Linked DNA regions of Allochromatium vinosum DSM 180. Each later gene encodes a partner of the first gene's protein in a complex. Links are inferred from orthologs where the notes say so. Each region holds a gene or a part of one and is shown on either strand. Other genes may lie near its edges. The genes, in order: eno and rne.

What was found.
Region 2: the proteins of eno (region 1) and rne are in contact, whole or in part, in a solved structure (PDB 2FYM), measured with the Escherichia coli proteins. The link is inferred for Allochromatium vinosum DSM 180 from one-to-one orthologs.

What each region holds. Positions count from the first base shown.
Region 1 is NC_013851.1:452,901-468,343, reverse strand. What follows is about bases 12,487-15,443. They hold eno (phosphopyruvate hydratase), read right to left. Parts: upstream 14,626-15,443; coding sequence 13,348-14,625; downstream 12,487-13,347. Other genes in these bases: kdsA (3-deoxy-8-phosphooctulonate synthase), read right to left, coding at 14,752-15,443; ftsB (cell division protein FtsB), read right to left, coding at 12,984-13,286; ispD (2-C-methyl-D-erythritol 4-phosphate cytidylyltransferase), read right to left, coding at 12,487-12,987. Also shown: ALVIN_RS02010 (amidoligase family protein), read right to left, coding at 1-800; ALVIN_RS02005 (hemerythrin domain-containing protein), read right to left, coding at 841-1,380; ALVIN_RS02000 (potassium channel family protein), read right to left, coding at 1,419-3,137; ALVIN_RS01995 (DUF6394 family protein), read right to left, coding at 3,164-3,547; ALVIN_RS01990 (methyl-accepting chemotaxis protein), read left to right, coding at 3,853-5,424; ALVIN_RS01985 (lipopolysaccharide biosynthesis protein), read right to left, coding at 5,434-6,921; ALVIN_RS01980 (TldD/PmbA family protein), read right to left, coding at 6,970-8,292; ALVIN_RS01975 (TldD/PmbA family protein), read right to left, coding at 8,289-9,797; ALVIN_RS01970 (ATP-binding response regulator), read right to left, coding at 9,784-10,707; tRNA pseudouridine(13) synthase TruD, read right to left, coding at 10,700-11,785; ispF (2-C-methyl-D-erythritol 2,4-cyclodiphosphate synthase), read right to left, coding at 11,794-12,273; more of ispD, read right to left, coding at 12,286-12,486. UniProt on the Escherichia coli protein: Catalyzes the reversible conversion of 2-phosphoglycerate (2-PG) into phosphoenolpyruvate (PEP). It is essential for the degradation of carbohydrates via glycolysis.
Region 2 is NC_013851.1:842,304-858,328, reverse strand. What follows is about bases 7,076-10,614. They hold rne (ribonuclease E), read left to right. Parts: upstream 7,076-7,408; coding sequence 7,409-10,414; downstream 10,415-10,614. Other genes in these bases: ALVIN_RS03595 (low molecular weight protein-tyrosine-phosphatase), read right to left, coding at 10,577-10,614. In the rest of the region: ppk1 (polyphosphate kinase 1), read left to right, coding at 1-2,048; ALVIN_RS03635 (thermonuclease family protein), read left to right, coding at 2,062-2,655; ALVIN_RS03630 (TusE/DsrC/DsvC family sulfur relay protein), read left to right, coding at 2,798-3,169; ALVIN_RS17765 (hypothetical protein), read left to right, coding at 3,285-3,440; ALVIN_RS03620 (hypothetical protein), read left to right, coding at 3,437-4,045; ALVIN_RS03615 (S49 family peptidase), read right to left, coding at 4,068-5,078; ALVIN_RS03610 (HAD-IIIA family hydrolase), read right to left, coding at 5,113-5,772; ALVIN_RS03605 (RluA family pseudouridine synthase), read right to left, coding at 5,777-6,817; more of ALVIN_RS03595, read right to left, coding at 10,615-11,065; ALVIN_RS16510 (EAL domain-containing protein), read left to right, coding at 11,194-14,760; ALVIN_RS16505 (ATP-binding protein), read left to right, coding at 14,757-16,025. UniProt on the Escherichia coli protein: Endoribonuclease that plays a central role in RNA processing and decay. Required for the maturation of 5S and 16S rRNAs and the majority of tRNAs. Also involved in the degradation of most mRNAs.

The DNA.
Region 1 (15,443 bases):
AAGCGATAGTGGAAGGTCGGACGCGCCTTGATCAGACTATCCTGCGTGACCCGCCGCACCCGTTCTTCATCGAGGAACAGGAACAGCGGCAGCAGATCGAGCATCCGGTTGCGGGTTGGGTTGTCGGCCAGATAGTCGTCGATCAGCGTGGCCAGATCGGGCCAGTAGTCGGGCGCGATCACGCGACGCACATAATCGAGCGGAAAGGGATCGACATAGCTGGTGACGCGGCGCGTGAGATCGATGTCGGCCCGTGCGACCAGCCAGTCGGACAGACACAGGAACGCCTTCAGACAGGCTGTGATAACGGGCGCCCCGGTGTCCGGCACCTCGGGGTTGAACTGGAGTCCGAAGGCGTTGACCAGGGCGTCGGAGGTGCCCTTGGCCCCGGCCGCGCGCAACCGCGCGATCAGCGCCTCGACCTCACCCAGCCGCTGGAGCGGCAGCGGCGGGCCGACCAGCTCGACCGGAACCATGGCCTCGGCGGCCCAGGCCAGCATCTCCTCGGCCGAGCGACCGATTTCGTCGGCCAGGGTCGCGTCGGTGCGCTCCTGACGGCCGAGCCGCTTGAGCAGGTCGTAGTCGAGTTCGACCACCCAGTCGCCCGCCGGGTCGCCGTGCAGCACGCGCTCGTAGCGGCCGCGCTCGCGGATGTCGAGTCCGAAGAAATCGGCCACCTCGGCGGCCAGCGCATCGAGCTTGAGACCACTCATCTCGATCTCGACGCCGATGCGCCTCGGCCGGCCTTCGGCGTTCTCCAGCCAGGGCGGTGACTTCAGTGCGGTCGTGGTCGCGTGCATGTCGTGCTCCTGTCGCCGTCGGCGATCGCCGCCGAGGCGATCAGGGTTGAACCTGCTCGACGAGTTGACGATAGAGCGCCTTGAAACGCTGCGGATCGGGCGCCCCGAACAACGGGTCCTCGACCGCCGGCGCCGCAGCCTCGATCTCGGCCCAGTCGGCTTCGGTCAGGTGTTCGATCGCCAGCGGAAAGGCTTCGCGCTCCTCCTGGATCAGATGGCCGCGCTGGTTGCCGACCAGCGCGCGACCGGCGGCCTCGACATCTTCGCGCAGCAACACCTCCTCACTCAGGATTCCCAGCAGCGACTGGCGGAAATCCTTGGCCAACTGGCTCAGTCCCGCATGCTGGCGCATGGGGATGCTGAAGACCTCAGACGGCTCGACGCCCTTGTCGAGCAGACGCTGGAAGATCAGATCCTCGATCGGGTGATGGACGATGTCGGCATAGCTGTCCATGTATTCGAGCAGTTCGTCCATGAGCTCGTAATCGGGTTCCTGACCGTCGTGAAAACGGTCGAGCAATTCTTCGAGCAGGTCGAGTACCCGGCTCAGTCGCGCATGGTCCTGGCCGAGTCGTGTCATGATTGCGTGCATTACTCCATCCTCTTCGTTTTAGTGGTCTATACGCCCCTCAACCGCGACTGCCAGGCGGCGAGCCAGCGCCAGGCCGGTCCTTCGCGCCGGCTCTCGCCGTCGATGACATAACGCAGTGCATGGATGTTGCACAGCACCCAATCCATGCGCCAGCGTGCTTCTTCACGCCCGCAGAAGAGCAGGCGGTCGCCCGGACCGATCGGCGCCTTGAGCGCGGGCAGCGGTCGGCGTTCTTCGCCCTGGATCAACAGCAGCGGAATCGCCGGCAGGGTTCGTTCACGTTCGAGCGGGTCGCGCAGGAGGGTTCCGAGCGTGATGGTCTGTCCCCGGCGCGTGGCGTCCTGGATCGCCGGAGCCTGCATCGTGTCGAGGCTCACCTCCCAGACATAGGGTTTGCGCCCATCGACCAGGGCGATGATGCGGCTGATGAGCTGACTGGCCCAGGCTTCGTCGCGCTGGAGACGCGCCAGCCGGGACAGATCCGACAGCAGCGGCGTGATCAGACGCATGCGGATGCGGTGCGCGATGATGGTGCTCGGATTCATGATCGCCTGGGCGCCGACCCGATCGAAGAGCTCCTGATTCTGGATGTGGTTCTCGCGCGCGATCACGAACAGATCGGGATTGAGTGCCAGCGCGGTCATGATGATGGATAGATTGTCGGCGTCCTGATCGGTTCCCGCCACCAGCCCGACGGCCTGACGGATCCGGGCCTGTTCGAGGGTGACGGCCTCGGTGCCACGTCCGTGCACCACGCCCTCGGTGGGGATGCCGGTCTTGTGCGGCTCGGCCTCGATGACCGACAGCTCGAATCCCCGAGCCTTGAGGTGCTTGTACATGGCCTTGCCGAAGCGCCCGTAGCCGCAGATGACCCAGCGCCCCTGGCGCGGCGGATACCTGGGTTCATCGAGTTCCTCACCGCCACGCCCCGAGAGCCAGTCGATCAACAGAGTCTGACACGGCGACTGGATCGAAAACGCGATATAGGACGCGAAGGCATCGAAGGGATCATAGATGTGATCGGTGCCAAAAGAGGCCATGTTGGCCTCGACCTCGTGGGAGTCGGCGCGACAGATGACCTTGACTTCAGGATGCAGCAGCTTGGCAGCGATGGCGATCTTGAGATTGGCCTCGTTGACGTTGGTGAGCGCCACCACGCCCCGGCACAGCGGATGCTTGAGTCCGGCCGCCTCCAGCGCCTGCGGACTGCGGGCATCGGCACAGAGCGCGGGTACGTATTCGCGCTGGTTGTCGAGTTGCAGCAGGCTGATGCGCTCCGGATCGACATCGATCACGACCGACTGGATGTGGCGCTCCATGAGACCGCGCACCAGGGCACTGCCGGTCTGGCCATAGCCGCAGACCAGATAGAAGGGCACACCGAGCCGTCGCACCAGGGTGCGAAAGCGCCGCTCGGCGATGGCGCGCTGGAGCGTGCTGTCCTGCAGAAGCGTGATCAGGTTGCCGATGGCATAGATCCACACCGCCACGGTGAAGAACACCGACAGCGAGACCCAGATCCGCTGGGCATCGGTGAACGCGTTGGGCAGCTCACCGAACCCGATGGTCGTCGACATGTAGCTGACGAAATAGAAGGCATGGAAGAGACTCATCGCCGTCGGCTGCCCATCGGCATCCTGGGCCGGGATGAGCGCCAGCCCGGCCATGGCGATCGCATAGACCACGATCAGCGTCAGCAGCGGCGTACGCATACGCCGCAGCACGAGAAAGAAGATGGTGTCCAAGGTTCAGCCGCTCGACATTCGATCGCTCAGCGCCGCAGCAGCACGGTCTCGATGACCAGCAGCACCACCGAGACTACGTTGGCGATCATGGCGCCGCCCGAGAGCGAGACGATGCTGGCCATGATCGAAGGCGTCAGGCCGGTCTCGGTGGCATGGGCCGCGATGGTCCAGATCAGCGACGCGGCCAGCAGTTGCAGCATGGCCACCAGACTGGTCGCCAGCAGCACGGCCCCCATCTGGGTGCGGTCGCCGAACTTGAGCACGGTGGCGATCATGTTGACGACCACCACGAAGAACAGCTCCCAGGCGTGATGGTGATCGGGGTTGTCGATCTCGCCGACGAAGAAGCCGAAGTTGAGCGTCAGGGCGAGTACGATGAAGAAGCCGAAGACGACCTTTTCTGGGTTCATGAAGCGAGGGTTCCGGTATTTGATGGCCCCTCCATTGTAAACCGCTCCGGGATGAACGCATCCGGAAAACCCGTCGGCGACGCGAGCGCCACGCCAGAGATCCAAAGTCCTACGTCCGACTAACGGCCTAAGCCTGGTTGCGCTAACATGCGTTCCATTCGGCCCACGCCAAACTCACGGTCCGCCCCATCCCGCCCCCCATTGTTCGGGGAACGGGATGCGTGATTTGGTCGCGACGGACAACGCTCACTCAGGGATGGCGCTCAACATCCATCAACCAACGCTCAGCCGCGCCTGCACCCCACATGAAGATCAATCTGCCGGTCACGCAAAAAGAATACGACTACCCAGCGTCTTGGATCATCGTCTCCACAACCGATATCAAGGGTGTCATCACCTATTGCAACAAACCCTTCATCGAGATCAGCGGCTTCAGCGAGCATGAGTTGATCGGCGTCAATCACAACGTCATCCGGCATCCCGACATGCCGCCGGCGGCCTTCAAGAATCTCTGGGATACGGTCAAGAAGGGCAAACCCTGGCGCGGCATCGTCAAGAATCGCTGCAAGAACGGCGATCACTACTGGGTGGACGCCTATGTCACCCCGGTCTACGAGGGTGAGACCCTGGTCGGTTATCAGTCGGTACGCACCAAGCCGACGCGCGCCCAGATCGAGACCGCCGAACGGCTCTATGCCCGCGTGCGTGCGCGCAATCTGGAGGATCTGCCAAACCGGCTCATCCCGGAGTTCAGTCATACAGCCTGGTTGAGCGCCGCCTTTGGCGTGGTTGGACTGGGGGCGATCCTGGCCGCCTGGCTGGGCAATCTCTGGGTCGGCATCGGTACGCTGATTCTGGCGTTGATCCTGGCCCGGATCAGCGCCCACGCCATCCTCAAGCATATCCACGAGGCGGTGCACGTGGCCAAAAAGATCGCCGCCGGCGATCTCAGCTCACCGATCCTGGTCCAGGACAACAATGAGACCGCCGAGATCCTGCAGGCGATCAAGATGCTCCAGGCGCGCCTCGCTACTGTGATGGGCAACATCCAGGAGTCGGCGACCGGTGTCGCCTCGGCGGCCGCGCAACTGGCTCAGGCGTCGAATTCGACCCACAACCTGATGGAACAGCAGCACCAGGAGACCGACATGGTCGCCACGGCCATGAACGAGATGTCGGCCACGGTCGCCGAGGTTGCCAACAACACCACGGCCGCCGCCGATGCCGCGCACCAAGCCAGTCACAAGGCACGGGAAGGCCGCATGGTGGTGCGTCACAGCGTCGACGGTATCCGCGAACTGGCCGAAGGCGTGGGCGAGGCGGCCCAGACCATTCACCAGCTCGAGATCGAGTCGGCGAACATCGGCAAGATCCTCGATGTCATTCGCGGCATCGCCGGTCAGACCAACCTGCTGGCTCTGAATGCGGCCATCGAGGCCGCGCGCGCCGGTGAACAGGGACGCGGTTTCGCCGTGGTCGCCGACGAAGTGCGCGCCCTGGCGCAACGCACCCAGGAATCGACTCAGGAGATCCAGGACATGATCGCGCGCTTGCAGCAGGGCGCGCGCAGTGCGGTGTCCATGATGCAGCGCGGCCAGGAACAGGCCGAGCAGAGCGTGCTGGAGGCCAATGAAACCGATCACTCACTGGAGGCCATCACCCAGTCGGTCGAGCACATCAACGACATGAGCGACCAGATCGCCACCGCCGCCGAGGAACAGAGCGCCGTGGTCGAGGAGATGAACCGCAACGTCGAGAGCATCCGTCATCTCTCGGTCCAGACGCTCCAGAGCACCGACGACGTGGTGGGCGCCACCAGTCATCTGGAGGATCTCGCCGGAAGACTGATGGGACTGGTGCATCAATACAAGATCTGAGCACCGGCGTCAGACGCCAGGGATGGCCGACGCCCCTCGCCGCAACCGCCACGCCTCCCAGCCGACCACGACCAAGAAGGCCGCCATACAGACCGTACCCGCCACGAGCCAGTGCCAGCCCTGTTCCGTCACCAGCCAGCGGCTGGCCAGATAGAGTCCGATGCCAAAGGCGATATGACCCAGCACGCGCCAGACATCGTAGGGCACCGGGTAGTAGCGTCGCCCGAGTGCGTAGGACAGGACCACCATCGTCCCATAGCAGACCAGATGCGCCCAGGCCGCGCCCATGTAACCGTGGACCGGCACCCACCAGAACAGCAGTCCGATGGTGATCGCCGAGCCGATCAGTGAGACGCCCGCCCCCATGAGGGTGCGGTCGGTGAGCTTGTACCAGATCGAGAGATTGACATAGACGCCGAGCAGCAGATTAGCCAGCAGCAGCACCGGCACCACGTCCAGCCCGGAGCGATAATCAGCGCCGACAAAGTACTGGAAGACGTCGATGTAGAGCGTCACCAGCAGGAACAGGAAGACGCAGCAGAGCACGAACCAGTTGAGCACGACGGCATAGGTCCGCCCGGCGTCGTGCCGCTTGGCATAGCTGAAGAAGAAGGGCTCGCCGGCATAGCGGAACGCCTGGATGAACAGCGACATCAGGATCGAGAGCTTGTAACAGGCGCTGTAGATGCCGAGCTGCGCCATGTTGGTCGCGTCGTCGTGGGGCAGCAGATACTTGAGCGCCGCCCGGTCGAGCATCTCGTTGACGATGCCGGCCATGCCGATGACCACCATCGGCAGCGAATAGCGGATGAGCCGCTTGAAGAGTCCAGTGTCGAAGGCGCCGAGTCCGCTGACGAACTGAGGCGTGAGCAGCAGCAGCTTGAGCGCACTCGCCGCCAGATTGGCGATGAAGACATAGCCGATGCCGATGTCCGGATCCCAGAGCCGGCCAAGCAGCGACCCGGGATCGGCCTCATGCGCCTGACGGGCGACATAGATGAAAAAGATCGTCAGACCGACATTGGCGCCGATCTCGATCAGCTTGATGGTCGCGAAATAACCGGCGCGCTCCTCGGCGCGCAGCCGGGCGAAGGCCAGTGCTCCGATCGAGTCGAGCGCCAGGATGGCCGCGCACCAGCCGATGTATTCGGGATGCTCGGCATGGCGCAGCAGTGCGGCGAGCGGCTGGCTCCAGAGCAGGAAGGCCAGAAAGCAGAGCGCGTTGACCAGTACCAGGAACGAGAACACCGTTCCATAGACCGTCTCGGGCCGCCACTCGCCGCCGGCACGGAAGCGGAAATAGCCCGTCTCCAGCCCGAAGGCCAGGAGCACGGCCAGAAAGCCCATGTAGGCATAGAACTCGGCCACCACGCCATACTCGGCCGGGGCGAAGGTATAGGTCAGGAAGGGAACCAGCAGATAGTTCAGAAAGCGCCCGAGGACGCTGCTGACACCATACACGGCGGTCTGCGAGGCGAGACGTTTGAGTGGGTTCAAGGCGTTGTGGGGATACGGCTGGTTGAGGGGAATCGGGATGGCATCCGCTCAGAGCGTCAACGCGATCCCGGAGACGAGGACGCCCGGCAGCAGAACGCTGGCGCTCGAACGCCCCTCGTAGGTCTCGGGCGAGAGCCGCAGCTCGCGCTCGCGCGTGAGCGCTTCCAGTCGCGTGCCGAGCAGTGCATAGAGACTGTCGTCGAAGCGCATCACATCGATCGGGCACTGGATCTCGCCGTCCTCGACCCAGAAGGTGCCGAAGCGCGTCATGCCGGTGACGCGCGCCTCGTTCGGGTCCGACCAGTTGCAATACCAGAGATGACCGATCCAGAGTCCGGTGTCGAGCCGGGCGAGCACCTCGGATTCGGGCAGGTCGCCCGGCTCCAGGCTCAGCGACTCGGGCGAACCGGACGCGGCATTGACCGGCTCGCCGTACTCCCGCCCACTGCGTGCATCCACCAGACAGTCACCGAAAGCCCCAGCGTCGATCAGGGTCACGGACGGCGGCAGGATGAAGCCCTCGGGCGTGAATCCCGGCATCAGACCCCGTGCATGGTCCTCGCGCAGCGTGATGCGCGGGTCGAAAGCGCACTCGCCCCGGACCAGTTTGAGCAACGGGGTCTGCTGGGTGCGGTGGTCACGCAGATCGAAGCCGCCCCAGGCCAGCATCCCCATGAGTTCCTCGACCGCCGGGGGCGCGAGATAGGCCCGATAGCGCCCCGGATCGAGACGGCGCGCCGGACGGCGCAGAATCTCCAGACCGGCGCGCATCGTGCGCAGACGCTCATGCACGACATCCGGGTTCCAGTCGAAACCGCTGTAGCTCGACTTGAGCGCCTTGTCGCCGCTGAGATAGAGGCTCCAGTCGAGATTGAAGCTCGCACGCTCATGCCAGTGACGATGACCGAGCGAGCTGGCCAGCCCCGTCCGGATGAGTCCGCTGGCCCAGATCCCGACCAGATCCAGCCCCTCGGCCGCCTCGATCAGGGTCGCGACGGCCTCCTCAGCCGGCGGCAGCGCCCGAGGCTCCTGGTGCGCCATCCCGGTACTCGGCTCGGTCGCATACTGGAGATAAGGATCATCGGGCAGCACGGCGAGCCGTTCGCGCAGCCGTCCGATCAGCGTGCGGCCAAGCGCCAGATCCGTCTCGGGATCGCCGCTCAGATCGAACGCCGCCTCGGCCTGACGCGCGCCGTCGATCAGGGTCAGCGTCAACCCGGCGGCACGGACATTACCGGCCTGACGCATCCGGTTGTGATTGAGCCGCACGAAATCCGAGACCTCACCGCCCAGGTTGCAGAACAGCACCTCGTCGCCGGTCAGCCCCGCCGACAGCCGCTCGGCCAGCGTGAAGAAGGCCTCCGGCGTCATTCGCCACCCCCGAACACCGCGACCCGCCGGAACAGACAGGGCGGCGCGGCATGGCCGACATAGACGGCCTGATTCGGCTCACCCTTACCGCAGTTGAGCACACCACCGACACCCAGCGTCTCGGGTCCACCGACACCGGCGAGACTGCGCCAGAACTCGGCCGAAAGCCCGCGATAACCGGGATTGCGCACCAGCCCCTTGAGCTGACCATCCTCGATCAGGCGTCCGAGCTCACAGCCGAACTGGAACTTGTTGCGACTGTCGTCGATCGACCAGGAGCGGTTGGTGTCCATCAGGATGCCGCGCTCCACCTGCCCGACCAGATCGGCCAGACTCCCCTGCCCCGGCTCCAGATTGAGATTGCCCATGCGGTCGATCGGCGGACGATCCCAGCCGCTGGCGCGACTGGTCGCCGTCCCCGGCAGCCCCGAGCGTGCCTGCGACAGCGCACCGCCGAGCGGACGCTCCAGGATTCCGGCACGGATCAGCACCTCACGGGCGGCGGGCGTGCCCTCGTCATCCGCCGCGACCGAGATCAGCTCGCCCGGCAGGGTCGGATCATGGGTGACGTTCAACAGCTCGGAGCCATAGCGATAGTGACCGAACATCTCAGGCGTGACGAAGCTGGTACCGGCATAGTTGCGCTCATCGCCGAGGATGCGGTCGAGTTCGAGCGGATGGCCGATGCTCTCGTGGATCTGGAGCGCCATCTGATTGGGCATGAGGATGAGATCGCGCACGTCGCTCGGGCACTCGGGCGCATCGAGCAGGGCGATGGCTTCCTCGGCCAGACGTGTGGCGTCTTCCAGGAAACCGAGCCGGACCAGATTCTCCAGTCCGCCCTGAAGCCCGCCATCGGCCCCGCCGCCATGGCGACGCTGGGTCTGGCTGCCGGCATTGGCCACCACCTGAACGCCCGGATGGACATAGTCGAGCACCTGGGTCACGCGGGCGCCGGCACTGCCGATCAAGAGTTGCTCGACGCGCCGGTGGGTCAGCCAGGCTGACCAGTCCTGGATGCGCTCGTCGATGTCCAGCGCCTGATTGGCCGCCTGGAGCAGCGCCAGCTTGTCGGCCAGCGGACGCGACTCCCAGGATTCCTCGACCGGGGTGCGATAGTCGGCGACCGTGGCGCCGGGCGGCTGGAGCCGGGCGTCGAAGAGTCCGAGCCGGGCCTGGACGCGCGCCCAGTCGCGTGCACGCTCGGCGGCGGCGCAGAGTCCGGCCCGACTCAGGTCGCTAGTGGCCGCATAGCCGCTGCCCGCGCCCTCGACGACCGTGACCATGGCGCCGAGCGAGCAGCCGATCAGGCTCGGCTCGACCACGCCCTGACGGACTTCCAGATGATCCGTGGTCTCGGCGACCAGGCGCAGGGTCCAGGCGTCACAGACTGGCGCGTGCGCGACGAACGTCTGGGCGATGTCGGCGAGCCGCGCCAGATTCGGAGCACCATGGTCATCGCGTGTGGCGATCCAGGGCGCACGACGCGCGTCAGATCGAGTCATCGTCACATGCCGTGCTATCAGTGGGATCGGTCAGCGCCACACTGACCCGGACTTCGTTGCCCGCGCCGCGATACTCCATGTGCGCGAAGGCCAGATGACGCGCCATGGCGATGCCGCGTCCATGGCTGTCGAAGGCGCGCGCCGGGTCCAGATCGAGATAGCGCTGCCAGTCGAAACCCAGCCCCTGATCACGGATAGTAAAAATCAGGCATTCGGGATCGCGTTCCAGCTCGACACTGGCATGGCGCGTGCTCTGAGCCGGTTCGGCCAGTCGACGCTCGACCTCATCCTGCCAGAGCCCATCCTCGATCAGGCGGCCCTTCTGGGCGTAGTCGATCCCCAGATTGCCATGCTCCACGGCATTGAGCATGAGTTCGGACAGCCCCATGGCGACTGTCTCCGGATTGGGACACATCTGCGCCAGGGTCGAGGAGAGGACCGAGACCTCTTCGAGCGTGCGGAAGCGGAAACTGGCCCGATCAGCCAGATCGAGGATCGTCTGGAGCCGGCCGCCGATCTGGGCCAGATCCTTGCGATTGCGCCGATCGTCCAGGGCGGCGCTGACGATGCTGCGCAGCGCCTTGGGTGCATAGGGCTTGGCCAGATAGTACCAAGCACCGGCGGCCAGCCCCTCGGCGACCTGTTCGGAGCTGTCGGCCGCGCTCTGCATGATGACCGGCACGTCCCGAAAGCGCTTGTCGGCCTTGAGTCGCCTGAGCACCTCCATGCCATCCATGCGCGGCATCATGCGATCGAGGATCACGCCATCGTAAGCCTGTGGCGAGGCCTCCAGCATGGCCCAGGCCTCCAGACCATCTTCGGCGAAGGCCAATTGATGCTCGTCTTCCAGGCAATGACCGATGATCTCGAGGTTGATCGGTTCATCGTCCACTACCAGTAATTTAGCCATCAGAACCGTCCCGTCGTTGAAGCTGCTCGAAAGTGTCGACGATCTCGCGCAACACACTGGTTGCATAGGCGCCTGATGATAGACCGAACTCGAGTCTCAGGCAGCCATCGGCCAGATCCGCCGTCAGATCCGCCACCATCAGACGCAGTGAACGGCGCTCCTGTTCCAGACCCTGCCCGGCCAGTCGTTCAGGCCAGGGGTCGAGCCCAGCGGCGACGGTGTGTTCCAATCCCTGCACGTCCAGACGACTCGGCAGCTCACCCCGGCCCCAGAGCGGACCCGTTGGATGCAGATCGAAGCGCGCCACGCGTTCGTGCAGAGTCTCGTCGAGGGTCTCGGCGAGGAAGAACGAATGACGGCCGGCCAGTTGCGGACAGTCGCCGGGCTGGAGCCGATCCCAGTCGCCACGGCGCACGCGCTCGGCCAGCAGTTCGTTGAAGATCTGAGAGCGCGCCGCCGAGAGCCAGAGACCGCGCTGATGACGCGGCACCCGTCGGGCCGCGCCCGTCAGCAACGCATGAGCGCGATGGAGGTTGCCATCGTCATGGCCGAAGCGCTGCTCGCCGAAATAATTGGGTACGCCGCGCGCACGGATGGATTCCAGACGCGCGTCGAGTGCCGCCGGGTCGAGCCGGCAGTCACGGAGCCGAATCCGAAAGCGGTTGCCGGACAGGGAACCGCGCTTCAGCTTGCGTCGATGGGGATGGACTTCGAGCACCTCGATGCCTTGCTCGGCCAGCGGTCCCCAGTCCGGTTCGGGTTCACCGGCACGGGGACGCGGCAGTGAGAACCACTGCTCGGTGACGGCCCAGCGGTCCTTGAGTCCGGCGTAGCCGACTGTGGAGAGCGGCACGCCCGCCGTGGCCGCCAGCCGCCGCGCCACCCATTCGGTGTTGGCGCCGGTCTTGCGCACCCAGAGCAGGCAGTGATCGCCCTCCCCGTCCGGCTCGAAGCCCAGCACCTCCGTGACCTGGAAGTCTTCGGGTTCGACACGCAGCTGACCCGAGCCGAGCGGCTCGCCATGGGCGCGCGGCAGATCGTTGAAGGTCGTCCAGCGGGGAAGCGTCGAATCGGACATCGCGTGCTTCAGCCGTCCGCCTCGACCAGCAGCACCACCGCCGAGGCTGCGATGCCTTCGCCGCGCCCGGTGAAGCCCATGTGCTCCATGGTCGTCGCCTTGACATTGACGCGCAACGGATCGCACTCCAGATCGGCGGCCAGGGTCTCACGCATGGCCGGGATGTAAGGGGCCAGCTTGGGCTGTTGCGCGATGAGCGTCATGTCGGCATTGTGGACGCGCAGACCGCGCTCACGCAGGCTGTTGATCACGCGCCGCAGCAGGATGCGGCTGTCGATGTCGGCATAGGCGGCGTCCGTGTCCGGGAAGTGGCGTCCGATGTCGCCCAGCCCGGCCGCGCCCAGCAGGGCGTCGCACAAGGCGTGGATGAGCACGTCGCCATCGGAATGGGCGAGCATCCCCCGATCGTGCGGGATCTCGACCCCGCCGAGCACCAACCGGCGATCCGGCGCGAAACGATGGGCATCGAAACCCTGACCAATCAACATTCTGGAGCCTCGTCAGATCCGTCCCTGGCGTTGTAGATGGAAGTGCGCGAGCGGCAGATCCTCGGCCCGCGTGATCTTGATGTTGTCGGCATGGCCCTCGATCAGACGCGGGGCCAGTCCCAGACGTTCGATGGCCGAGGCGTCGTCCGTGACCAGATCGCCGGCCTCCAGCGCCTCGTGCAGTGCGCGCCGCAGCAGACCGAGCCGGAACATCTGCGGCGTGTAAGCATGCCACAGACTGGAACGGTCCACCGTGGTGTCGATGCGCTCACCGGACCCGGCGCGCTTCATGGTGTCGCGCACCGGGATACCGAGCAGACCGCCGACGTCGTCGTCGAGCAGACCGTCGATCAGCCGTTCGAGATCGTCCAGACGCAGACAGGGACGCGCGGCATCGTGCACCAGCACCCAGTCGTCGGCGTCGGCCTGCCCATCCAGAGCCGCGAGCGCATTGAGCACCGAATGACAGCGCTCGGCACCGCCCGGCGCACGCCGCACCTTGGGATGAGTGGCGTAGGCGGTCGCCTCCCAGTAGCCGTCCTCGACGCCCAGCGCCACCACCACGCCCGCGATGCGCGCGTGGTCGACGAAGAGTTCGAGCGTGTGCTCGATCACGGTGCGGCTGGCCAGTTCCAGATATTGCTTGGGCACGGCGCTGCCCATGCGCCGCCCGACACCGGCCGCCGGCAGAATGGCCCAGAGTCGTGTCGTCATGGTTTGCCCTCAGGGTTGACTGGCGCAGGCCGCTCGATGACCTGGATGAAGATCTCACCGGGTTTGATCATGCCCAGTTCGCTGCGCGCGCGCTCCTCGATCGCTTCGGAACCCTCGCGCAGATCGTCGACCTCGGCCTGGAGTTCACGATTTCGCGTGCGCAGACGCTCCAGCTCCGACTCCTCGAAGGCGATCTCACGCTTGAGACTGTGCAGCTCGGCGATACTCCCCTCACCAACCCAGAGGCGGTACTGGAGCGCGCCCAGGAGCAGGATCAACACCAGGATCAGCCAGTGCATACGCAAAACCATGCGACTCAGGGTCAGGGAACGCCAGGCTCCGAGACCCCGACGGATGGCCTTAGAGCCACTTGAACGCATCGCGACCGGCATAGACAGCCTCGTCGGCCAGCTGGTCCTCGATGCGCATCAGCTGATTGTACTTGGCCACGCGGTCGGAACGCGACAGCGAGCCGGTCTTGATCTGACCCGCGCCCGTGGCGACCGCCAGATCGGCGATGGTCGAGTCCTCGGTCTCGCCCGAGCGGTGCGAGACGACTGCCGTGTAACCGGCCTTGTGCGCCATGGCGATGGCTTCCAGGGTCTCGGTCAGGGTGCCGATCTGGTTGACCTTGATCAGGATCGAGTTGGCGATGCCCTTGTCGATGCCTTCTTGGAGGATGCGGGTGTTGGTGACGAAGAGGTCGTCGCCGACGATCTGCACCTTGTCGCCCAGACGCTCGGTCAGGCGCTTCCAGCCGTCCCAGTCGCCCTCGGCCAGACCGTCCTCGATCGAGAGGATCGGATACTTCGACACCCACTGCTCCAGCAGGTCGATCATGCCGTCCGAGCTGAGGGTACGGCCCTCGCCCTTGAGGACGTACTGACCGTCCTGATAGAACTCGGAGGCGGCCACGTCCAGCCCGAGATAGATGTCGGAGCCGAGCTTGAAGCCGGTCTTGTGGATGGCTTCGAGGATGGCCTCGATCGCCGCCTCGTTGGAGGCCAGATCGGGCGCGAAGCCGCCCTCGTCACCGACCGCCGTGGCCAGACCGCGAGCGTGCAGGACGGACTTGAGCGCGTGGAAGACCTCGGCGCCGTAGCGCACGGCTTCGCGGATACTGCCGGCGCCGACCGGCAGGATCATGAACTCCTGGAAGTCGACGCTGTTGTCGGCATGTTCGCCGCCGTTGATGATGTTCATCATCGGCACCGGCAGGCGGTAGGGGCCGCTGGCGAGCGACTGATAGAGCGGCAGGGCCTTTTCCTGTGCGGCGGCATGGGCGACGGCGAGCGAGACGCCGAGCAGGGCGTTGGCGCCGAGACGGGCCTTGTTGTCGGTGCCGTCGAGTTCGATCATGCAGCGGTCGATCGCGGTCTGATCGGCGACGTCCATACCGACGATGGCCTCGCGCAGCTCGCTGCGGATGTTGGCCACGGCGGTCAGCACGCCCTTGCCGTTGTAGCGCGACTTGTCGCCGTCGCGCAGTTCCAGCGCTTCGCGCGAGCCGGTGGAGGCGCCGGAGGGCACGATGGCGCGGCCGATGGCGCCGTCGGCGGTGATGACGTCGGCCTCGACAGTCGGATTGCCACGGGAATCCAGCACCTCACGGGCGCGGACGTCGACGATTTCGGACATGGTGGATGACTCCTTGAGGATTCAAGAGCTACGGATAGCTCGGTATTATTCGATATGTTGATGCGGTTTGTGCAGAGGATGGTCTGGTGAATTCGGTCAGCACACCACCCTATGGACAGCAAACGCCTAACCCTGCTCGACGAATCCAGCCGTTTTGACCAAGCGATCGATCTCGACGAGGGTCGACAGCAAGTCACGCATCCGACGGAGCGGCCAGGCATTCGGGCCATCACTCAGCGCGCGATCGGGATCGGGATGGGTCTCCATGAAGAGTCCGGCGACACCCGCCGCAACCGCCGCCCGCGCCAGCACCGGAACGAATTCGCGCTGCCCGCCCGAACTGGTCCCCTGCCCGCCCGGCAACTGCACCGAATGCGTGGCATCGAACACCACCGGACAGCCGGTCTCACGCATGACGGCCAGCGAGCGCATGTCCGAGACCAGATTGTTGTAGCCAAAGGAGACGCCGCGCTCGCAGACCATGACCCGATCGTTGCCGGTCGCGCGCGCCTTCTCGACCACATGCTTCATGTCCCAGGGCGCGAGGAACTGACCCTTCTTGATATTGACCGGCCGCCCCTGCTGGGCGACGGCCTGGATGAAGTTGGTCTGGCGACAGAGAAAGGCCGGGGTCTGGAGCACGTCGACCACGGCGGCGACCTCAGCGAGCGGCGTGTCCTCGTGCACATCGGTCAGCACTGGCACACCGATGGTCGCGCGCACCGACTCCAGAATCCGCAAACCCTCCTCCAGGCCCGGCCCGCGAAAGCTCGCGCCCGAGGAACGGTTGGCCTTGTCGAACGAGGATTTGTAGATGA
Region 2 (16,025 bases), 390 kb from region 1 along the record:
CCCCACTCCTGGAGCGCGTCAAGTTCCTCGCCATCGTCAGCAGCAATCTCGACGAGTTCTTCATGAAGCGCATCGGCGGTCTCAAACAGCAGATCGCCGCCGGCGTCCACACCGCCGGACTCGACGGACGCACCCCGGCCCAGCAGCTCAAGGAGTGCCAGACGGCTGTGCGCGCGTTCCAGTCCGATCTGCGCCGCATCCATGTCGACCTCATGGCCGAACTCGACGCCTACGACATCCGCATCTGCCTGTACAAGGATCTCCCCGTCGACGCCCGCGAGCGCCTGCGCGAACACTTCCGCGCCAACATCTTCCCGATGCTCACGCCCCTAGCGATGGACCCGGCGCACCCCTTCCCCTTCATCTCCAACCTCGCGCTCAACCTGCTCGTCACTCTGCGCTACCCCGGCGGCAACGAGGTCTACATGGCGCGCGTCAAGGTGCCGGTGCACAAGGACGTTTCCAAGCGTCTGGTCGCGGTCGACGGCACCCACACCTATGTCACGCTCGAAGACCTGATCGTCAACAACCTCGACATGCTGTTTCCGGGCATGGAGTTCGTCTCCTGCGCGCTGTTCCGCGTCACCCGCAACGCCATCGTCGAGCCGGACGTGGAGGCGGCCAACGACCTGCTGGAGATGATCGAGAGCGAACTGCGCGAGCGCCATTTCGCGCCCATCGTGCGCCTGGAAGTCCAGCCCGGCATGGAGTCGACCCATCGCGGCATGCTCGCCGCCGAGCTGGGTCTGAACGAGGCCGAGGACGTCATCGAGGTCGAGGGCCTGTTCGCCCTGCGCGATCTGTTCGAGATCGCCGCCATCGACATCCCCGAGCTGCACGACAAACCGCATCGCCCGGTCGATCATCCGCTGCTGGCCAACGATCGACGCAACATCTTCCACATCATCCGTGAGAGCGGCCCGATCCTGCTCCAGCACCCCTATCAGCCCTTCAGCACCTCGGTCGAGCGCTTCCTGCGCACCGCCGCCGACGACCCCAAGGTGCTGGCAATCAAGATGACGCTCTACCGCACCTCGGCCGGCGCCATCCTCGACTCGCTGATCCAGGCCGCGCGCAACGGCAAGCAGGTCGCGGTGCTGGTCGAGCTCAAGGCGCGTTTCGACGAGGCGGCCAACATCCAGTGGGCGCGGCGGCTGGAGGCCGAGGGCATCCACGTCAACTATGGCGTCATGGGTCTCAAGACCCACAGCAAGCTGATCTTCGTCGTCCGGCGCGACTATTCGCAACTGCGCCGCTACTACCACATCGGTACCGGCAACTATCACCCCGGCACCGCCAAGCTCTACACCGACCTCGGGATGCTCGGCTGCGACGAGGAGATCGGGCAGGATCTGACCGAACTCTTCAACTATCTCACCGGCTACTCGCCCCCGCCGAGCTACCGCAAGATCCTGGCCGCACCCTACAACCTCAAGCGCGCCATCCTCGACAAGATCAACCGCGAGATCGACCACCACAATCGCGACGGCGGCGGCTGCATCCAGATGAAGATGAACGCGCTCGAAGACCCCGACATCACCCGTGCCCTCTACAAGGCCAGCCGCGCCGGGGTGCAGGTCGATCTGATCGTGCGCGACACCTGCCGCTTCCGCCCCGGCATTCCGGGACTGAGCGAACGGGCGCGCGTGGTCTCGATCGTCGGGCGCTTCCTGGAGCACGCCCGCATCCTCTATTTCCGCAACGGCGGCGAGGAGGAGTACTACATCGGCTCGGCCGACATGATGCGGCGCAATCTCGAAAGCCGGGTCGAGGTCCATGCCCCGGTCGAGAATCCCGAGCTGCGTCAGGAGCTGCGTCTGATCCTGGACGTGCAGTTCGCCGACAGCCGCTCGGCCTGGGACATGGACGCCGGCGGCCGTTACACCCAGCGCACGCCCGAGGACGACACCAAGAAGGGCGCCCAGGAGACCCTGATCGGCGTGGCCGAGAAGCGTCTGGCCGCCGCCGCCAAGCACAAGGAGAAAAAGGTGCGTTCCAGGCTGCTGAGTCATTTCCAGTGGCGGCTGCGCGAGAAGGGACAGGCTTGAGACCGGATTCGACATGCGGCCACAAACCTTTCTGAAACAGTATCTGCGCGCGAAGCTCCGGGGCCATGGCCGAAGTCCGCTCACGCCGCGCTCGGCGCTCGCCATCGCCGTGATCGCAGCGGCGCTCTGGGCCGTCGACCACTGGAGCGGCGATCTGATCCCGAACGCCTGGAAGCTGCCTTTCAGCGGGAAGGACTGCCGCGTCGAAAAGATCAGCGACGGCGATACCATGAACCTGCGCTGCGGCACCCAGCTGGTGAAGGTGCGCCTCTACTGCATCGACGCGCCCGAGATGGCCCAGAAACCCTGGGGCACGCGCTCGCGCGAGCATCTCCAGTCGATCACGCCGCCGACGGTCAGACTGCTCAAGATCGATCAGGATCAGTACGGCCGCACGGTCGGCGAGATCTACACCACGGACGCCGAGCCGCGCCTGCTCAACCTGGAGCAGGTCGAAGCCGGTCAGGCCGCCGTCTACGAGCAGTTCTGCGACAGTCCGCGCTATTTCAGTGCCGAGCGCGAAGCACGCGCCGCCAGACGCGGCATCTGGAACCGTCGCGGCGAGCATCAGAAACCCTGGGACTACAGACGTCGCACCCGAGGATAGCCGGTTCACCTTGAACTCACCGGTGAAAGGCTCGACACTCCAGGATGACGACTGGATGACGTCATGGACGAGATCCAGCGTCCATTCCCGGCCTCCGGGCCGGCCCGACAAGTACGAGAACCACATCCACGGGAGGACGAACATGGCGACCAAGACCCAGACAATGGGCGAGATTCTGAATCCGGGCGCGATCAGCGCCATCGACCCGGATTTTCCACAGGCTCCGGTCGACTGGAATCGATCGATCGCCGAGGAGATAGCCAGGCACGACGGACTCGAACTGACGGCGGATCACTGGCGCACACTCCAGGCGCTGCAAGCCTATTTCGCGCGCCACGAACGGCCCAATGTGCGCGAACTCCATGACGCGCTCGACGAAGCCTTCCACATCCAGGGTGGCCTCAAATATCTCTATGGTCTCTTTCCGGGTGGTCCGGTCGCCCAGGGCTGTCGTTTCGCTGGCCTGACAGCTCCCTCGGGCGCCGCCGACAAATCATTCGGCAGTGTCCAATAAGCGCTGAAACCAGCGCCGGCCCGCCCCTGAAGTCCACGTCACTCGCGACGGTGAGGCGGGGGCGGGGCCGGTCGCTGTCCGCGACCAACGGCCGGATCTGGTGGTGCTGGATGTGATGATGCTCAAGATCGACGGCTTCTCTGTGCTGGCGTCGATCCGCTCGGACCCCGCTCTCGCCCAGACCCGGGTGCGTCAGCCGCTCGACGGCCGAACCACCGCCCCGGCGTCTGGTTTGTTTTTCTTTTCAATTCTTTGGAGCACAATTGCATGAGGATTCGACGCACTCAGATCCTATCGCTCGCCGCCGGTCTCTGTCTGGCCGGCTCGATCCAGGCCGACGAAGTGATCGACCAGATGGAGAGCGCCCGTAAAGCGTATGCGTCCGGTGAGCTGAGAACCGCCATCGAGACACTCAACTTCGCCGTCGCCAAGATCCAGGAACAGATGACGGCCAATCTGGTGAAGCTCCTGCCCGAGCCGCTCCCCGGCTGGACGGCCGATGCCGCCGAATCGCAGTCCGGCGGCATGGCCGCCATGATCACGGGTACCACACTGAGCCGGCGCTATCAGCGCGAGGATGGCGCCGAGATCACCCTCAACCTGATGGCCGACTCACCGCTGATGCCCATGCTGACGATGGCCATGTCCATGCCTCTCGTGATGCAGAACAACCAGGACATGAAGACCTATTCGTTCAAGGGCTATCGCGGGACGCTGGAACATGCCGCCGACAGCAAGAACTATGAGATCACGTTCATGGTCGGCAGCCGGCTGATCGTCCAGGGTCAGGGCAGTCAACTGGCCGACAGCCAACCGATCGAAGCGTATTTCGAGAAGCTGGACCTGGAAGCCATCCAGAACGCCCTGACACATTGATCCCGACGACTCGACCGGCTGCTCAATGCGGCAGGCTCAAACCGGTCGAGACACCCAGCCCTTCCAGCATCCCGGCCCCGACCAGTGCGCCGAAGCGTTTGGCGATGGATTCGAGCAGATCGCGCTTCTCGGTGTATTCGACGATCTTCTCGGCCTTGATCAGCTCACGTGCCACCTGACTCGAACTGCCGAGGCCATCGGCCAATCCCAGTTCGACGGCTTCCTGACCGCTCCAGAACAGCCCGCTGAAGAGTTCGTCACCGCCCTTGAGCTTGTCCCCACGCCCCTGCTTCACTGCATCGATGAACTGGCCATGCAGCCGGTCGAGCACGCTCTGGATGAAGGCGCGCTGCGAATCGCCGAGCGGTGAGAAGGGATCGAGGATGCCTTTGTTCGCACCGGCTGTCAGCAGACGGCGCTCGATGCCCAGCTCCTGCATCGCTTCCTGGAAGCCGAAACTGTCGATACGCACCCCGATGGAGCCCACCAGACTGGCCTTGTCGACATAGATGGCGTCGGCACCGACGGCGACGTAATAGCCGCCCGAGGCACAGAGATCGACGGCTACGGCATAGACCGGCATGTCCTTGCCATCATGGTCCTTCTTGTACTTCGCCTTGAGACGCTTGATCTCGTCGTTGATATAGCCGGCCTGGACCGGACTGCCGCCGGGGCTGTTGATGCGCAGGACGATGCCCTTGACGTGCTTGGCCTCGAAGGCGGCGCGTAGCGCGGTGATGACGCGATCGGCGCTGGCATCGGAATCCGAAGCGATGACCCCCTTGATCTCGATGAGCGCGGTGTGGTCCTCGCCGACCTTGACGGCATCGGACAGCCCGGTGCTGTTGGCCGCGATCAGCACGCCGATCAGATAGACCAGGATCAGCAGCTTGAAGGCTGTCGCCCAACGCCGGCGCTTGCGCTGGTCGTCCAGATACTCGGCGGCGAGCCGGTTGATCAGGGCACGCTCCCAGTCCGGCTGACCGGGCGCGGGCATCGGCTCACGGCGTTTCTTCCAAAATTTCCAGTTCATGACGGTCCTCGGACACAGTGGATACGGCTGAAATTCAGTTGGCCTGTCTGGCGCTCAACCAGTCGCGGATCGCCCACAGCGAATCGAGACAGGCCAGCGGCTCGCAGGCCAGCAGCCGACCCGGCTCATGGACGCCGTAACAGACCGCCAGCGAACGCACCCCGGCATTGTTGGCCATCTGTAAGTCGTATTCCGTGTCGCCGATCATGAGTGTCTCCCCGGCGCGTGCGCCCAGCTCGTCCATGAGTTCCAGCAGCATCTGCGGATGCGGCTTGGAGAAGGTCTCGTCGGCCGTGCGCGTGGCATGGAAAACGCCGTGCAATCCAGTCTCGTCGAGCGCCTTGTTCAGACCCGCTCGACTCTTGCCGGTGGCCACCGCCAGCCGATAGCCCTGCTCCGTCATCCAGTCGAGCGTCTCACGTGCACCTGGAAAGAGCTCCGAGGGACTCTGGTCGCCGCCCAGAAAATGACGGCGATATTGCACAACCACCTTGGCGCGCAGTTCCTCCTCCCCGGTCGGCAACAGACGCTCCATCGCCTCGTCCAGACCGAGTCCGATGACGTCGCGCGCGACTTCAGGCACCGGCTCGGGCAGTCCCAGGTCGCGGAAGGCCGCCTGGATGCAGGTGACGATCCGCGCCTCGGAATCCATCAGGGTTCCATCCCAGTCGAAAACGATCAGTTCGAAATTCACGCTATCAGTTCTCCAGGGCATCGAGCACCTGTTGCAGTTCGTCCGGCAGGGGGCACTCCAGACGCAGAGGACGGGCCATGCACTCGAGTTTGAAACTCAGCGCCGAGGCATGCAGAAACAGTCGTTTCAGGCCATAGCCCTTGAGCCGCTGGTTGGCCGCTTCGTCGCCGTATTTGTCGTCGCCGGCCAGCGGCGTTCCGAGATGGGCGGCATGGACGCGGATTTGATGGGTGCGGCCGGTGATGAGTTCCGCCTCGACCAGAGTCAGCGCCTGACCGTCGATGGCAAAGCGCTTCAGACGCCGAAAGCGGGTGCGCGCCTCCTTGCCCCCCTGCGCATCGACCCGCACCAGACGCTCGCCGCTACTCAGGACGTTCTTCTTGAGCGGCGCGTCGACCAGTAGCTCGGCGCGCGGCAGCTCGCCCAGGATCAGGGCCAGATAGCGCTTGTCCAGGCCGCCTTCGCGGATCAGGGCATGCAGCTCACGCAGCGCGCTACGCCGCTTGCAGACGACCAGACAGCCAGAGGTGTCGCGGTCGAGCCGATGCACCAGCTCCAGCTCGCGCCCGGGACGCAATTGGCGCAGCGACTCGATCAGGCCATAGCTCAGACCACTGCCGCCATGCACCGCCAGCCCCGAGGGCTTGTCGATCACCAGCAGTCGCTCGTCCTCATGGATGATCGCGCCCTCCAGCCGCGCCAACTGCGCCTCGGGCGCACGCGCGGGCGGCGCCGATTCGCCGAGGCGGATCGGCGGAATACGCACCACATCCCCGGCGCACAGCCGATACTCGGCCTTCACGCGCCCCTTGTTGACCCGGACCTCACCACGCCGCAGCAGCCGGTAGAGATGACTGCGCGGCACACCCTTGAGGATGCGCAACAGAAAATTGTCGATACGCTGACCATCGGCCTGGGTATCGACCTGGACATATTGTGGTGCTTTCGCGGCATCCCCACCTTGAGGGGACGCGAGTGGTCGATTGGCATCGCGCGCTGGACGATCGACGGTCTTGGATTTCGTGACGGAGGCTGAAGATTTCAATTTGAGTCTGAACCTGAGCGTTTGGCTCAATTGCTGCTAAGTGGGGTTCGCTGATACCATTGACGCCTTGCGCTGGCCAAGTGAAATGCGGAATTTTTCCGGAGCGGCAAGTGCATCCAGGGGTTCGCACCCAACGCCCATCCAAGAGGCGCCAGTCCGACCCACGGACCCAAGACCGGCATCCGACACCTGACCAGGCCACTTCGAGGGGCCGCGCCGTGCGTCCAGCCCGCTCGCGACGTCGAGCGAGGCCGAATTCTACACCCAGCGCCGTCCCCGAGTAGCCTGTCGAGGCCGCCAGCGCCGCCGGTGTCACATCCGCCGCTCCGAAGCGGGCCGTCTATCGACCTAGACCGCCCAAACAAACGCGGGAGCCTCAAGCGGCCCCGTATAACGATGGTTCATACGCGCGTGCCCGTTCCAGCCCGACCCGAGGTGGTCGACGGAACGGACTGTGCCGACGCCGTGCTCGCACCACTCGAGCGTCGAACGGCGACGCGCCGATCCGCCCGCTCGGGTCTCCGATCGAGACCCCTGGGGCGCGGCGCCCAACCACGGGACACGCGCCGTGGTGCGCAGGACAGGAACAACATGAAACGAATGCTCATCAACGCGACTCAGCCGGAAGAGTTGCGCGTAGCGACTGTCGACGGGCAGTTGCTCTATAACCTCGATATCGAATCACCGGGACGCGAACAGAAGAAAGCCAATATCTACAAGGGTGTCATCACCCGCGTCGAGCCGAGTCTGGAAGCCGCCTTCGTCGACTATGGCGCCGAGCGCCACGGCTTCCTGCCGCTGAAAGAGATCGCACGGTCCTATTTCGAGCCGGACAGCGTCAAACCCGGCTCGCGCGTCAGCATCAAGGAGTCGGTCCGGGAAGGCCGCGAGGTCGTGGTCCAGATCGACAAGGAGGAGCGCGGCAACAAGGGCGCGGCGCTGACCACCTTCATCTCGCTGGCCGGACGCTATCTGGTCCTGATGCCCAACAACCCGCGCGCCGGCGGCGTGTCGCGACGCATCGAGGGTCAGGACCGCACCGAACTGCGCGACGCCATGAGCCAGCTCCAGCTCCCCGAGGACATGGGGATGATCGTGCGCACCGCCGGCGTCGGCAAGAACGTCGAGGAACTGCAATGGGATCTGGACTATCTGCTCCAGCTCTGGCAGGCGATCGTCAGCTCGGGTGAGAGCCGCAAGGCGCCGTTCCTGATCTATCAGGAGAGCGACGTCATCATCCGCTCGATCCGTGACTATCTGCGCGTCGACATCGGCGAGATCGTGATCGACGACCGCACCGTCTATGAGCGCGCCGAGAACTTCATCCGCCAGGTGATGCCGCAGAATCTCAAGAAGCTACGGCTCTACCAGGACGAGGTGCCGCTGTTCACGCGCTACCAGATCGAGACCCAGATCGAGTCGGCCTTCCAGCGCGAGGTGCGCCTGCCCTCGGGCGGCTCGATCGTCATCGACCACACTGAGGCCCTGACCTCGATCGACATCAACTCGGCGCGCGCCACCAAGGGCGCCGACATCGAGGAGACCGCGCTCAACACCAACCTGGAGGCCGCCGACGAGATCGCGCGCCAGTTGCGTCTGCGCGACCTCGGCGGACTGTTCGTCATCGACTTCATCGACATGGGGCCGCCGAAGAATCAGCGCGCGGTCGAGGACCGGCTGCGCGAGGCGCTCAAGCAGGATCGCGCGCGGGTGCAGGTGGCGCGCATCTCGCGCTTCGGATTGCTGGAGATGTCGCGCCAGCGTCTGCGTCCCTCGCTCGGCGAGTCGAGCCAGCAGATCTGTCCGCGCTGCAAGGGCCAGGGCACCATTCGCGGTGTCGAATCGCTCGCGCTCTCGATCCTGCGCATCCTGGAAGAGGAGGCGATGAAGGAGAGCACTCAGCGTCTCCAGGCTCAGCTGCCGGTGAGTGTGGCGACCTTCCTGCTCAACGAGAAGCGCCGCGCCATTCTCGACATCGAGCAGCGTCAGGAAGTCGAGATCCTGCTCATCCCCAATGAGCACATCCAGACGCCCGAGTACAGGATCGAACGCATCCGCGCTCAGGACATCGCCGGCAAGGCGCCGGAGGAAACGCCGAGCTACACCATCAAGGCCGTTCCCGAGCCGAGCGCCGCCGCGCCGCATTACGCCAAGCTCGGTCAGCCGGCCCGGATCGAGGAACCCGCCGTCAAGCTCATCGCCCCGAGTGTGCCCGCGCCGCGTCAGACCGAACGCCCGCGCCCGACTCCGCCGACCACGGTCAGCCGCAAGGAGACCGAGCGCGCCGAGTCCGAGAGTCTGCTCAAGCGCATCTGGACCGGACTCTTCCTCTCGCGCTCGAACGAGGCAGGCAGCGCCCAGCCACAGGCCGCCGACAAGCGCGCCGTGGCCGGCGGGCGCTCCGGTTCCAAGGCCGGTTCCGAGCCGTCGGCGGCATCCAGGCCGCAGGAACGCGCGACGAACGCTACCGGCACGGCCAGTTCCGGCGATGAGTCGGGGCGTTCACGTCAGGCGCGCGACGAGCGTCGGCGTGGTCAGTCGCAGCCGACGAGTGACCGGCGCCAGCCGCGCGACGACGCGGGCGCGGGCGACGAGACCAGTGGCGACGAGAACGGGCGCGAGGATCGACGCCGCAACAACAGTGCGCGCGGACGCGGTCGGCGCGGCTCGAATCCGAACGGCGCTGCAACGCGCCCCGATGAGTCGCGCGGTTCCAATGCCAATGCTCAGGCGCGTCAGGAGCGGACCGCCGAAACGAACGCGGCGGCGCGCGAGTCGGCCGACGCGGCCGGCGACCCGACCGCGATGCCCAAGCGGCGCGACGCCCGGAACGACGAGCGTCCGGCACGGCCCGCACCCGAGTCGAACGGTACGCGCGAGCGCCGTCCCATCGACACGACCGAGATCGATGCCGAGAACGTCCAACTCGACGAAGAGACCGATAGCGAGACGACCGTCTCCGGTACCGAGCGTCCACGTTCATCGCGTCGACGTCGCGGCGGGCGCAACCGACGCCGCCCCGCGACGCCGCGCACGGACGAGAACTGGCAGGAGAGCGACAGCCGCACGGACTCGGCGGCCGAACGCTCGATCAAACCTGAAGTGACGGAACCGCGTGTCGAGCGTCAGGACAGCCCACACGAGACCTCCAGCCGTCGCCCCGGCTCCGAGCGGTCGAACACTCCGGAGTCAGTCGCTGCGGCTCCAGTGTCGACGACGACCGCGACGACTGACGCTGCACCGACGCCGTCGCCCAGCGTCACGCCTGGAACGGCGCCCGCTCCAGCGTCTTCGGCACCGGCATCGGCCGAGTCAGCCCCGGCCACGCCAGCGCCGGTCCAGGCTCTGGCTGAGCGTCCGCCGCTTTCGCCGCCGGCGCCCATGACCGCGATTGCTCCCGTGACACCGCCCGAACCCAAGCCCGCACCCGTGGCGGCATCGGCTCCAGCGACACCGGCCGAGCCCAGGCCCGCGCCCGTGGCCGAAGCGACTGCATCGACGGCTCCCAGCGAACCACGGCCGCGAACCACCGATACGGTCTCCGAGCCTGCATCGGAGCGCCGCACCGAATCGGACCGAACCGGCCAGGACGCCTGAAGCGACTCCGCACCGCGCCCAGCCGCGCGGCCATCCATCGGCGCATTCCCACGCGAAAGCGTGGGAATGCTGCTCGACCCTCGGGTGGATCAGGTGGGGCTGGAGCGCGGGAGCCGGAGACGACTTGACCTCTGCCTGCCCGTCGTTCAAGACCGCCGTAGTTCAGAGATAGCGGTTCCTGATGTCCAGCAGCAGACCGCGCGCAGCCGACTCAACCATGTCGAACACCTGCTCGAAACCGCGCTGACCGCCATAGTAGGGGTCAGGCACCTCGTGAAGCCCCAGCTCGGGCGCGAACTCCATGAACAGTCTGAGTCTGTCCTCCAGGCCGTTGGGACAGAGTCGCGTCAGATGCCCGTAGTTGTCGCGATCCATCGCCAGTACATAGTGAAAGCGGACGAAGTCGTCCGGCTTGGCCAGACGCGCGCGCAGATCGCCGATATCGATGCCGCGCATCCGTGCCGTGTCGCGCGCGCGTCGATCCGGCGGTTCGCCGATGTGATAGGCATGGGTGCCGGCCGAGTCGATCTCGATGCGGTGTGACAGGCCCTCGTCGATGACCAGCCGACGGAACACGCCGTGCGCCGTCGGTGATCGGCAGATATTCCCCATGCAAACGAACAGGATTCTGACCGGGTCTTCAGCATTCATGACAAGCTGTTCTCAACAATGGATGTAGCACTGGCGGTATTATCGGTATTGTCGCCTGAGCGGTCAGGCATCGCGAACGTCGTCGACAGGCAAAAAATGCGGCCCAAGCCGTCAGGACACGGCACACAATGCATCTCACAGCGTCACTGGCCAAACAACTGCGAATTCTAGCCGAGCGTTTGCTGGTCGATGGCTGGGATCGTCCAGCAGGAGCGCAGCTGCTCACACTCGTCAGGCAGATCCTGGAGAGCGAGGCGGCCTCCGTCCGGATCGACACCCTCGGACGCGCCGAGGCGCTGACGCAGGTATTGGGCGAGTTCATGCTCGAAACACCCGGAACCCAACGGTTGGCGCCTGTGCTGCGGGCGGCCGTGAGCCTGGCCCAACACCTGGAATCGGCTCCACTCCCCGACCCGGTGGACTGGGGCCGTGTCCCAACCCGCCTCCAGGACTGGACATGGCCGGTTCAGGCCAACGAGCACGCGCGGCACTGGCGAGCATGGCGCGAGCTGATCGACATCAAACAGGCGCTGGACCGACATGCCATCGTCTCCGTCACCGATGCCGATGGCGCCATTCTCGAAGCCAACGACAAATTCATCGAGATCAGCGGTTACAGCCGCGAGGAGCTGATCGGCCGCAATCACCGTCTCATCAAATCCGGCCACCATCCGCCGGCCCTGTTCGATGAGCTGTGGGCGACGATCAGCGGCGGTCGCATCTGGCAGGGCGAACTCCAGAACCGGCGCAAGAATGGACGCCCGTACTGGGTGCGGGCCACCATCGCCCCCATCCTGGACGAACAGGGCCGACCGGAGCGCTATGTCTCGATCCGCACCGACATCACCGAGCACAAGCAGCTTCTGGCGCAGCGTGAACATCAGCTGCGCCTGCTCGAATTGCAGCGTCAGGCACTCCAGCATTTCATCGCCACCCAGGATCTCGCGTCCACCTCGGCGCGGCTGCTCGACGGCATGCTGACCCTCACCAACAGCGCCGATGGCTTCATCGGCGAAGTGCTCTACGAAGCCGATGGCTCGCCCTATTTCAAGGCCCATGCCATGAGCAGTCCGGCGCTGGTCAGAACACAGGGGCCGCGCCGGCCGTCCGCCCAGGGACTGGCGTCTCAGGATCCACACAGCCTGATCGGTACTGTTCTGAACTCGGGCGAACCCCTGATCTGCAACGCCCTCGTCCTGGAACCGGGCGACGGGGAACCGCTTCCTGGACAGGCGCCCATTCAGACGTTTCTGGGTCTGCCGATCCGATTCGACCAAACGCTGTTCGGCCTGGTCGGGCTGATCAACCGCCCTGGCGGTTACGATGCCTCCACGATCGACTTCCTCCAGACCCTCACGACGACCTATGCCAGTCTGATCGAGGCCAAGCGCCTGCGCGGATTCCAGCAACTGGTCATCGAGGAGCTGCAACAGGCCCGCGACATGGCCGAACGTACCAACCAGGCCAAGGATGAATTCCTGCAAGTCTGGTCGGAGGATCTGAACGCCACGCTCGATCGCTTGCGTGCCCATATGCAGGCGCCGTCGCCGGGGATCGACTCCATCCGGCCGCTGGTCGACCGGATCGGCGAACAGATGACGACCCTGTCGAACCGGCTCGGCCTCGCTCCGATCACCACGCAACGCCCCCAGATCCAGACTCCGCCGCGAATCGCGGACGAACAGCCGGCCCGGCGCCTCCGCATCCTGGTGGCCGAGGACAACGAGGCCAATCAGGCGCTGTTGCGCATTCAGCTCGAAACCCTGGGTTTTGCGGTCGATGTCACCGCCGATGGGGCCGCCGCCCTGCTCAACTGGAAGCGTGGCGGATACGCGCTCATCCTGATCGATCGTCACATGCCCCAGATGGATGGGCTGGCACTCACCCGCTCCATCCGCGCCGCCGAGGCCGACAGCGGCGGTCATATCCCGATCATCGGCATCACCGCCTCGCATCAGCCCGAGGAACTCGACGCCTGTCGCGCCTGCGGCATGGACGAGATCCTGACCAAACCGATCGGACTCGACGATCTGCGCCTGAGGCTCGACCGCTGGCTGTCTCCAGCCGGCGTGGCGCCGCCGCTCGCTACCGCGCCGGAGCCGGAACCGGACAGCTCGATCCTGAATCTGGACTATATCACTCACCTGTTCGGTTACGACATCCAGCCACGGCAGATGCGCGATCTCGTCGATCTCTTCACCGCGACCGCGCGCGCCGAACTCATCGCCTGCCAGGGGCTGCACCGAGACGAGGAGGCCACGCGCCTGATGCAGGCGATGCACAAGCTCAAGTCTTCGGCACGCATGGTCGGTGCCCTGCGTTTCGCCGGTCTGGCCGAACGGCTGGAAGAGACTGCCCGAAGCCGCCGATTGGAGCCGGCGCCCGCTCTGCTCGCCGAACTCGAACAGGCTCTCGGCGACGTGGAGACAGCCACGCGGCATATCCGCCTGCCTCAGCCATCGCGTCAGCCGGAGTCTGAGCCGGAGACGCCGCCCGCTCCGCCTCCGCCTCGGCTGGCGCTGGTGGTCGACGACGATGCCATGGCCCGCCGTCAGATCGGTCTGCTGCTCACCGCCATGGGCGTGCCCGAGATCCTGACGGTCGACAACGGCGAGGACGCTCTGACGGAGATCGCCCGTTTGGGAAACCGCGCCATCGACCTGCTGATCACCGACCTCAAGATGCCCGGCATGGACGGGATCGCCTTTCTGCGCCGACTCGCCGCAGACGCGTATCCGGGTAGCCTGATCATTGTCAGCGGTGTCGATGAGCAGGTGCTCTACACGGCCGCCAACCTGGTGCGGGCCAAGGGACTGCATCTGCGCGGAGCGGTCAGGAAACCGCTGACGCGCGCCATCCTGACCAAGCTGCTGACGACGGCCAGTGAACGACCACGCCAGACGCCGGCCCAGACGACGGCACCTGAGATCTCGTCCGAAGACATCATCCAGGGTCTCCAGCACGACGAATTCAGCCTCCATTTCCAGCCCAAGGTGAGCGCCAACAGCCTGCGTGCGGTCGGCCTGGAGGCTCTGGCGCGCTGGCAGCGCCAGGGCCGGCCGGTTCGTCCCGATCGCTTCATCGACGCCGCCGAGCGGCATGGACTCATCGTCCCCCTGTCGCAGCGGCTCCTCGACAAGGCGCTCAGCGCCAGCGCGATGCTGATCGCGGCGGGTTTTCCGCTGCCCATCGCCTTCAACCTCTCGGCCGACTGGCTGACGGACATCGAACTGCCGGAAACCATCGAGCAGCGTCTCATGAGTGCCGGTCTGGCACCGGAACATCTGATCCTGGAGATCACCGAAAGCCGCCTCATGTCCGACCTGTCGGTCTCGCTGGACGTTCTGACCCGGCTGCGGCTCAAAGGCTTCAAGCTGTCCATCGACGATTTCGGCACCGGCTATTCGTCGATGGATCAGTTGCAGCGCATCCCCTTCAGTGAACTGAAGATCGATCGCAGTTTCGTGCAGGGCGCCGCCGAGCAGTCCAAGAGCCGCGCCATCCTGTCCTCCAGCCTCGACATGGCCCGCAAGCTCGGACTCACCAGCGTGGCCGAGGGCGTCGAAACCCAGACCGAGCTGGATCTGGTGCGCGGACTGGGCTGTGACCTGGTGCAGGGTTGGCTGATCGCCCGGGCGATGCCGATCGCGGACTTGATCGACTGGCTGCGCCTGCACGAGACGACACCGAGATGACCCCAGACTCCCAGTCCGGCCGGGTGCAACCCTCGGCCGTTCGCAGACTGGGCGGGATCCCGCTGGATCGATGGGGCCGATTCGCCGTCCTGCTGCTGGCCCTCGGTCTGTTTCTGGCGGCGCTCCTGGCCGAGCGGCTCAACGATCGGTATTCGGCGGAGTTGCAGCGTCAGACGGTCGCGGCTCAAGCCACTGTGCTGCGCGATCGTCTGGCCATCAACCTGGGAGGCGACATCCAGCTCGTGCAGGGGCTGGTGGCCCTGATCGCCGCCGAGCCGGAGCTGGATGCGGCGCGTTTTGCGCACGCTGCTCGGGCCATCCTCGCGGGCCGCACCCGTTTGCGCAACGTCGCCGCCGCGCCGGACATGGTCATTCGTCTGATCTATCCACTCGAAGGCAATACGGCCGCGCTCGGTCTCGACCTGCGTTCGCGCCCCGATCAAGCGTCGGCGGCCGATCAGGCACGCCGTGACCGCCGGGCGGTGCTGAACGGACCGATCCAGCTCGTCCAGGGCGGCTGCGGCTTTGCCGCCAGGTTTCCGGTCCATGTGGAACGGCCGGGTGCCGAGGAGCGGTTTTGGGGGCTGGTCTCGGCACTCATCGATTGCGAGCAGCTCTATCGCGACAGCGGATTGCTGGAGACCGGGACGACACTCGAAGTCGCCATGCGTGGCCGCGATGGCGATCCGGACAGCGATGTCTTTTTCGGGCGCGCCGGGATCTTCGACGAGGATCCGGTCCTGATCGAACTCCCGCTCCCCCACGGCTCCTGGCGCATCGCGGCCATACCGCATGGCGGCTGGCCGGCGCATGCCGCCAATGTCTGGACATTGCGTCTGGCGCTGCTGATCGTGCTGCTGCTGGTGCTGCTGCCCGCCATGGCACTGGCCCGCACCGCGAGCACGACACGCGCGCTCTCGCAACGCACCGCCGAAGCGCTCTCGCTGACCGAGGCCACACTGGAGGCCACCGACAACGGCATCCTGGTCATCGACCTCGCTGGACGGGTGGTCTCGTCCAATCAACGTGTCATCGACATGTGGCGCATCCCGCACGCGCTGCTCGAAACCGGCGATGACGCGCAGATCCTGACCCATGTCATCGATCAGCTCGCCGACCCCGAGCCGTTCGTGCGCAAGGTCCGCGAGCTCTACGAGCATCCCGACGCCAGTTCGCGCGACACCCTGCTGTTTCGCGATGGGCGCGTGTTCGCCCGCTTCTCTCATCCGCAACGGGTGGGTTCCGCCGTGGTCGGGCGTGTCTGG